Regions from separate parts of the Vogesella sp. EB genome, predicted to be linked through region 2. Evidence: predicted binding sites of a transcription regulator. Region 2 holds the regulator's gene; the other holds the start of a gene.
What was found. Region 2 encodes FNR, which switches genes on or off when oxygen is low (the NO sensors DNR and NnrR bind a similar motif). Its sites were predicted from a motif close to TTGATNNNNATCAA; they were not measured.
Positions count from the first base shown of each region.

Region 1: the regulator FNR is predicted to act here: its motif matches at 1,404-1,417, upstream of ACG97_RS10110 (hemerythrin domain-containing protein).

Region 1 covers NZ_LFDT01000015.1:47-4,255, forward strand. The annotation lists partial or broken gene ACG97_RS10100 (TolC family protein) at 1-712, opposite strand, end outside; gene ACG97_RS10105 (MarR family transcriptional regulator) at 835-1,344, opposite strand; gene ACG97_RS10110 (hemerythrin domain-containing protein) at 1,472-1,909, shown strand; gene ACG97_RS10115 (DUF2249 domain-containing protein) at 1,896-2,111, shown strand; gene ACG97_RS10120 (hypothetical protein) at 2,120-3,355, shown strand; gene cobA (uroporphyrinogen-III C-methyltransferase) at 3,518-4,209, opposite strand, start outside.
Region 2 covers NZ_LFDT01000024.1:8,164-12,372, forward strand. The annotation lists gene hemN (oxygen-independent coproporphyrinogen III oxidase) at 105-1,514, opposite strand; gene fnr (fumarate/nitrate reduction transcriptional regulator Fnr) at 1,626-2,372, shown strand; gene ACG97_RS12855 (efflux transporter outer membrane subunit) at 2,443-3,825, opposite strand; gene ACG97_RS12860 (efflux RND transporter permease subunit) at 3,815-4,209, opposite strand, start outside.

The sequences.
Region 1 (4,209 bases), on a different contig from region 2:
CGCGCAGCAGGCGCTCGTCGCTGTCGGCCAGCTGGGCGCGTGCCTGCAGCACCTCATCCGGCTGCGCCAGGCCGTGCTTGACGCGCTGTTCGGCGTTTTGCAGCAGGCTGGCGGCCTGCTGCCGGTCTTGCTGCAGCAGCGTCAGGGCCGCCTGCGCGCCGCGCCATTCCAGATAGCTGCCGACCAGCGCGTAGGCCACGCTCTGGCGCGCGTCGCTGGCTTCCAGCTCGGCGGCGCGGGCCTGGCCACGGGCGGCGGCGAGCTGGGCGCGGGTCTTGCCCCAGAAGTCGAAGCGGTAGCTGAAATCGGCGGATACGGTCTGCAGCGTGGTCCACTGGCCGAGCATCGACGGGGGCAGCGCGTCGAACTCCGAGGTGCGCGTGCGGCTGGCGCCGAGGTTGCCGTTGACCTTCAGGCCGTCATTGCTGGCGACGCTGGCAATGACGGCGCGCGCGGCACGCAGGCGGGCGTCGGCGGCGTCCAGCCCCGGATTGCTGCGCAGCGCCTGCGCCAGCAGCTGCTCAAGGCTGGCGTCGTTCAGCGCGCGCCACCAGTCGGCGGCAAAGGGGGTGGCGGCTTCGCTGACCGCCAGCGCGGCCGGGGTCAGTGGCTGGCTCTGCAGCGGGGCCACCGCCGGGGTGGCGCAGCCGGACACGGCCAGCAGTGCCAGCAAGGCGCTGACGGGCAGTAACGTGGTGTTGTAGTTTCTCATTTGATTGTCACCTGCGTGACTACTTGTGTCGAAAAAAACCGCCGGTGGCGGGTGGGGTGGCTGGCGGCAATGCCGTGAGGCTTGCGGCCAACCTTGCTGATTCGGATAGTGGGGGCTGGCGCTCAGCCGCCGAGCTGCTGCATCAGCTTGCGCAGCAGCGCTTCCAGCTGCGTACGCTCCTCGCCGCTGAACACTGCCCACAGCTCGCGCACCTGCTGCCGCTGCTCCGGCATCACCTGCTCGATGAAGGCGAGGCCGCTGTCGGTCAGCTCCAGATAGGTGCGGCGGCGGTCGACGCTGCAGGGCTGGCGCCGGATCAGGCCTCGGTTCACCAGGTCGTCCACCACCCGGGTGGCATTGGTGCGCGAAAACGCCAGCGCATCGGACAGCTCGGACGGCATCAGCCGTTCTTCCGGCCGCGCGTACAGCACCATCAGCGCCATCCAGGTGGTTTCGTTCATGTCGTGCACCGCCAGCGACTGGTTGAAGTAGCCCAGCAGCAGCGGCTGGATGTGCAGCAGCAGACGGGTGAGGGTCACTTCCTCGCGCGGGCTGCCGGGCAGGCGGCGGGCGATGGTGTCGATGGCGTGTTCGGTGGCCGCAAAGCTGTGGCCGCAGGCAGGTGCTTTCATTGGGTAATGATAACGTGCGTTACTATTTATTTCAAGGCGGCGGGCAGGGTGCAGGTTTCTTGATCGGCATCATTCAGCGCGCTGCTGCGCCGCGGCAATACTGTTGGCAACACCCCACCGGAGCCTGATGATGAACCTGACTACCCACCTGAGCGCGGTGCACCGCCACTGCGACGACTCATTTGCCGCGCTGGAGCAGGCGGTGCGCCAGCAGGACTGGGCCGGCGCCGATGCGCTGTGCGCCAGCTTTTGTGAGGAAATGGCGCAGCACTTTGCCGATGAGGAAAACCGGCTGTTCCAGGCGCTGGAAGCGGCCACCGGCATGCGCGGCGGGCCGACCGCGGTGATGCGTTTCGAGCACGAGCAGATGCGCGAGCTGATGGAAGACCTCAATCGTGATCTGCTGCAGCGCGACGCCCGCGGCGTGGCCGCCACCTGTGACACCTTGCTGGTGCTGATGCAGCAGCACAATATGAAGGAGGAGAATATCCTCTACCCGATGTGCGACAGCCGGATTCCGGATGCCGCTACCCTGTTGCAGGAGCTACGCCATGTCACCCCGTGATTTGCGCGGCCTGGTGCCGCCGGAACCGATGGAAATCATCCTCGACGACGTCGACAACGGCAGCAGCGGCCAGCAGCTGACCTATGTGCTGCCACACTTCCCCGGGCCGCTGATCCCGCTGCTGCAGCAGCGCAAGGTCAGCTTTGACAGTGAAATGCTGCCGGACATGAGCGGGGTGGTGCTGAAGCTGGTGCTGCCCTGATGCAGGCCATGCCCAGTTTTGACCGCGCACCGCCGCTTTCGCTGCCGGTGCGTTATTTTTTGGCGGCGGCGTGCTGGCTGCTGCCGCTGGCGGTCAGCCTGCTGCGGACCGACAACGACTATCCGTCGCTGAGCCTGCTGCTGCCGCTGCACCTGCTGGCGCTGGGCGTGCTCGGCAACGCCATGCTGGGTGCCTTGCTGCAGATGGTGGCGGTGGTGTCCGGCGTACCCTGCTTGCGGCCAACGTGGTGGCGGCTGGGGGTGTGGAGCCTGTGGCAGCTGGCTACCGCCAGCCTGTGCTGGGGTTTTTACCAGGCGCTGGCGCCACCGTGGCTGCAGCTGGCCAGCGTGCTGTTTGCGCTGCTGGTCGCCGCGCTGTCGGGCCTGTTGTACGGGCTGTGGCGCAGCCCGGCGGCGGACGGCAGCAGCCGCGGGCTGCGCCTGGCGCTGGGCTTGTTGCTGCTGACCCTGCTGCTGGGCTTGTCGATGCTGGCGGTGCTGGGTTGGGGTCGGCCGTTGCCGTTGCTGAGCCTGCTGCCGCTGCACCGGCTGGCGGCGCAGGGCTGGGTGTTGCTGCTGGTGATGGCGGTGGCGCAGGTGATCGCGCCGATGTTCCTGCTGACGCCGGCCTATCCCGGCTGGTGGCAGCGCCATGGCGCCACGCTGTGGCTGCTGGCCTTGCTGGCCGGCGCGGGCGGTTTGCTGTGGCAGCCGCAGTGGTCGTGGTGGTGGCTGGCGTGGCTGCCGCTGGCACTGTTTGCCGCGCTCAGCCTGCGGCTGCTGCGCGCCAGCCGGCGGCCGCAGGAGTGGCTGCTGCCGTACTGGTGGCTGGCGTTTGCGCTGCTGGCCTTGCTGGCGGTACTGCTGCCGCTGCTGGCGTGGCAGGGCAGCGCGCCGTGGCTGGCGCGCGCGCTGGCGTGGTGTCTGCTCGGCGGCTTTGCGCTGACACTGGTGGTCGGCATGCTGTACCGCATCGTGCCCTTCCTGCTGTGGCTGCACCTGAAGAATGCGGCGCCGCCGCGCCATCGCGTGCCGGCGCTGCACGCCTTCGTGCCGGAATCCGCCGCGCGGCACAGCTGGCGCGCGCTGTTGCTGCTGCAGCCGCTGGCGGCGCTGTGGGTGTGGCAACCGCAGCTGGGCTGGCCGCTGGCGCTGGCACTGCTCGGCCTGCTGTCGCTGCTGCTGTGGCATTTCGCCGCGGCGGCGCGGCTGTACCGCGCCACCCGCCGCGCCTTGCCGTCCTAGAGCCTGTTCGCAATCTCCTGTTCACGATCTGCCGCGACTTGATCTCGATGGTGTGATACGGCGTTGAAAACGGCTGGGCCTGCTCGTTTATCCCAGGATAAACAAGCAGGCCCAGCCGTTTCGTCTTGGTTCGCGTGGGTACGCGAGTTCGTGAACAGGTTCTCAGCCGGCCAGTGCCTGAGCCAGCGTCGCCTGCAGTCTGGCCTGCAGCCGGACCACCTCGCCGATGACCAGCAATGCCGGCGGCTTGACCGCGTGCTGCTGCACACAGGCGCCGAGGCTGGCCAGCTCGCAGCACAGCACCCGCTGCTGCGCGGTGGTGGCGTTCTCGATGATGGCCACTGGCGTGGTGGAGGCGCGGCCGGCGGCCTGCAGCTGGTCGGCGATGTTGGCCGCCTCGCCCAGCCCCATGTACACCACCAGCGTCTCCTCGGCGCCGGTGTGGCTGGTCCACGCCAGCGCGCTCTGTCCCTCGCGGCGATGACCGGTGACGAAGCTGACGCCCTGCGCGTAGTCGCGGTGCGTCAGCGGAATGCCGGCCGCCGCTGCCGCGCCCATCGCCGCGCTGATGCCGGGGATCACCTCGCAGGTGATGCCGGCTGCGGCCAACGTTTCCAGCTCCTCGCCGCCGCGCCCGAACAGGAAGGGGTCGCCGCCTTTCAGCCGCACCACGCGCAGTCCTTGCCGCGCCTTGTCCACGATCAGCTGGTTGATGTCCTGTTGCGGCAGGGTGTGGCGGCTGGCGCGCTTGCCGACGCAGATCTGCTCGGCGCGGCGGTTGACCAGTGCCAGCACCGCGTCGGAAACCAGCAGGTCGTACAGCACCACGTCGGCCTCGCTGAGGCGGCGCAGCG
Region 2 (4,209 bases):
ACAGGCTCTAGCGCCCGCGCCGCCGCCGGCATCAACAAAAAGGTTGGCCGCATCGCTGCGGCCAACCTTGTGTGCCTGTCGTCCCGCCGCCCGTGCGGCGCGCGTCAGATGGTTTTCGAATAGCGCGCGCCGGTTTCGCGCTCGCGCAGGTGGCGGTCGAACGCCATCGCGATATTGCGGATCAGGAAGCGGCCCTTCGGCTCCACCATAAGGAAGTCGCCGTCGAAGTGCAGCAGGCCCATCTGCTGGAATTCGCGGATCTTCGGCAGCTCGTCGGCGAAGTAGTCGGCAAAATTGATGGCGAAGGTCTGCTCGATCGCCTCCACCGACAGCGAGAAGCGGCACATCAGCGCCTGGATCACGCTGCGGCGCAGGATGTCGTCCTGGGTCAGCGTCATACCGCGCATCACCGGCAGGTGGCCGGCGTCCAGCGCCGCGTAGTAGGCGTCGATGTCCTTTTCGTTCTGCGAGTAACAGGGGCCGACCTTGCCGATCGACGACACGCCGAAGCCGATCATGTCGCAATCGGCGTGGGTGGAGTAGCCCTGGAAGTTGCGCTGCAGGCGGCCCTGCTCCAGCGCGCGCGTCAGCTCGTCACCGGGCTTGGCGAAGTGGTCCATGCCGATGAACACGTAGCCGGCGTCGCTCAGCTGCTGTACCGAGTTCTGCAGGATGTCGAGCTTGGTGGCGCTGGACGGCAGATCGGCCTCGTTGATGCGGCGCTGCGGCTTGAACACGGTCGGCAGGTGCGCGTAGTTGTACAGCGCGATGCGGTCCGGCGACATCGCGATCACCTTGTTGACGGTGCTTTCCAGCGAGTGCGCGCTCTGCAGCGGCAGGCCGTAGATCAGGTCCACGCTCACCGACTTGAAGCCGGCCTCGCGCGCGGCGTCGATCACCAGCCGGGTTTCCGCCTCGCTCTGGATGCGGTTCACTGCCTGTTGCACCGCCGGATCGAAATCCTGGATGCCGACGCTCATGCGGTTGAAGCCGAGACGGCCCAGGTGCAGCACGGTGTCGCGGCCAACCTTGCGCGGGTCGATCTCGATCGAGAACTCGCCTTCCGGCAGCAGCTCGAAGTAGCGGTTGATGACGCCCATCACCCGGTCCAGCTGCGCATCGGAGAGGAAGGTCGGTGTGCCGCCGCCGAAATGCAGCTGGATCACCTTCTCGCGACAGCCGAGTTTTTCCGCCACCAGCGCGATTTCCTTTTCCAGGTAGTCGAGGTAGGCGTCGGCGCGGCTCTTGTCCTTGGTGATAATCTTGTTGCAGCCGCAGTAGTAGCAGATGGTGTTGCAGAACGGGATGTGTACGTACAGCGAAATGCCGCGATGGTTTGCCCCAATGGCGCGCTGCGCCAGGCAATGTTCATAATCATTCACCCCGAAACCGGCGTGAAAACGGTCGGCAGTCGGATAGGAGGTGTAACGCGGACCGGACCCTTCCAGTGTTTCGATCAGGGTCCGGTCGAAAACACATTGGGTCGGGATAAATGCAGAATGAGCAGCCATCATATATTTTGATTGGAAATCTGGTGGGGGACTGGTAAATTTGCGCAATTACGCCTTGATCTGCATTGACGCTCATCAAGCAAGCTCATCTGTCCCTGGAAATCGACTCTCGGTATGAACGATCTGTCCTCCCCCCTGCATTCGCTGAAAGTCACTTGTTCCAACTGCAGCCTGCGTGAATTGTGCCTGCCGGTGGGGCTAAACCGTGACGAGATGGCCCAGCTGGATGCCGTTATCCGTCAGAGCCGCCGTTTCAAGCGCGGTGAATACCTGTTCCGCAGCGGAGAAGGTTTCCGTTCTTTATACGCGGTGCGCACCGGCTATTTCAAGACCTGCGTTTCCAGCCAGGACGGCCGCGAACAGGTTACCGGTTTCCACATGTCCGGCGAGCTGATGGGGCTGGACGGCATTTCCTCCAACACCCACGGTTGCGACGCCATCGCGCTGGAGGACAGCGAGGTGTGCGAGCTGCCGTTCAGCCGCATGGAAAGCCTGGGACGCGACATCCCCAGCCTGCAACACCACTTCTTCCGCCTGATGAGCCGCGAAATCGTGCGCGACCAGTCGGTGATGCTGCTGCTGGGCAATATGAAGGCGGAAGAACGCCTCGCCGCCTTCCTGCTCAACCTGTCGCAGCGCCTGGCCAGCCGCGGCTTTGCCGCCAACGACTTCATCCTGCGCATGAGCCGCGAGGAAATCGGCAGCTTCCTCGGCCTGAAACTGGAAACCGTCAGCCGCACGCTGTCGAAATTCCAGCAGCAGGGCTGGATCCTGGTCGATCACAAGCACATCCAGCTGGTCCGCCCGGAAGAGCTGAAGGCCCTGGTGGCCGGCTGCTCGCAGGCCAACAGCGCCGGCTAAACCTGCCGCGTGACGCAATAAAAAAGCCCGGATCGACCGATCCGGGCTTTTTGCATCGTGCGTTGCGGGCTCAGCCGGCTTGCCAGCCGCCACCCAGTGCCGCGTACAGCGACACCACCGCCGACAGCCGCGCGAGGCGAGCGCTGGACAGCGCCTGCTCCACCTGGAACACGCCGCGTTCGGCGTCCAGCACGTCCAGATAGCTGGAGTAGCCGTTGTCGTAGCGCAACCGCGCCAGGCGCAGCGCCTCGCGCAGCGAGGCCAGCTGCTGCAGCTGCGCCTGTTCGGTGGCGCGCGTGGTGCTGACCGCCGACATCGCGTCCAGGGTATCGGCAAACGCCTGCTGCACCGTCTTCTCGTACACCGCCAGCGCCTGCTTCTGGCGCGCGTTGGCGGCATCGACACCGGCGGCGATACGGCCGGCGTTGAAGATCGGCGCGGTCAGGTTGGCCGCGAAGTTCCAGGTCTGCGCCGGGCCGCTGAACAGGTCGGTCAGCGCGGTGCTGGCGCTGCCGATACCGGCCGACAGGCTGATGCTCGGGAAGTAGGCGGCGCGGGCGACGCCGATGCGGGCGTTGGCCGCGATCAGGCTGGCTTCCGCCGCCGCCACGTCGGCACGGCGCAGCAGCAGGTCGGACGGCAGGCCGGACGGGATCTGCTCCGGCTCGGCCAGCGCCGACAAGGCCTTGCCGCGGCCAAGGTTGGCCGCAATGTCACGCGGCGAACGGCCCAACAGCACCGCCAGCGCGTGTTCGGTCTGCGTCACCGCCTGTGCCAGCTGCGGCACGGTGGCGCGCGCACTGGCGGCCTCGGCCTCGGCCTGGCGCAGCTCCAGCTCGGAGGTCATGCCGCCGTTGAAGCGTTTCTGGCGCAGCTGCAGCGATTGCTCGCGGCTTTGCAGCGTGGCGCGGGCGCTGGCGAGCTGGGCGTCGTAGCTGGCGAGCTGGAAGTAGCTCTTGGCCACCTGGCTGCCCAGCGACAGCCTGAGCGCGGCCAGCGAGCGCTCGCTGGCGCTGACGTCGGCTAGCGCCGCTTCGCGTTCGCGGCGCAGCTTGCCCCACAGGTCCAGCTCCCAGCTAGCGGTCAGCCCGGCCTGGCGGCTGTCGAGCAGCGCCCCGCCACCACTGCTGTAGCTCGAGGTCTGGCTGCGGCCGCTGCCGGCGCTGGCGCTGACCTGCGGCAGCAGGCCGGCTCGCGCCACACCGGCGGCGGCGGCGGCTTCTTCCACCCGCGCCGCGGCCTGCACCAGATCACGGTTGTAGCGCAGCGACTCGTCTATCATCGCGTCCAGCACCGGATCCTCGAAACTGCGCCACCAGTCGCTGGCGACCGGCGCCACGTTGGCCGCCGCCTGCGGCATGTCCAGCTGCGGACGCTGGTAGTCGGGGCCGACCGCGCACGCCGACAGCGCGGCGGCGACCAGGATTGGCAACAGCGCTTGCTTAAGCATCATGCTGTTCTCCTTGTGGTGCCGGCTTGCGCTGGCTCCACTGCATAATCAGTTTGAAAAACAGGGGGATGAACAGCGCCGCGATGAAGGTTGCGGCCAACATGCCCCCGATCACGCCGGTACCGATCGAGTGACGGCTGGCGGAGCCGGCGCCGCTGGAAATCGCCAGCGGCACGCAACCGAGGATGAAGGCCAGCGAGGTCATCACGATCGGGCGGAAACGCAGCTTGGCCGCCTCCACCGCCGCCTCGGTCAGCGAACGCCCTTCTTCCATCTTCAGCACCGCGAACTCGACGATCAGGATCGCGTTCTTGGCCGCGAGGCCGATCAGCGTCACCAGCGCCACCTGGAAATAGATGTCGTTCTCCAGCCCGCGCAGCCAGTTGG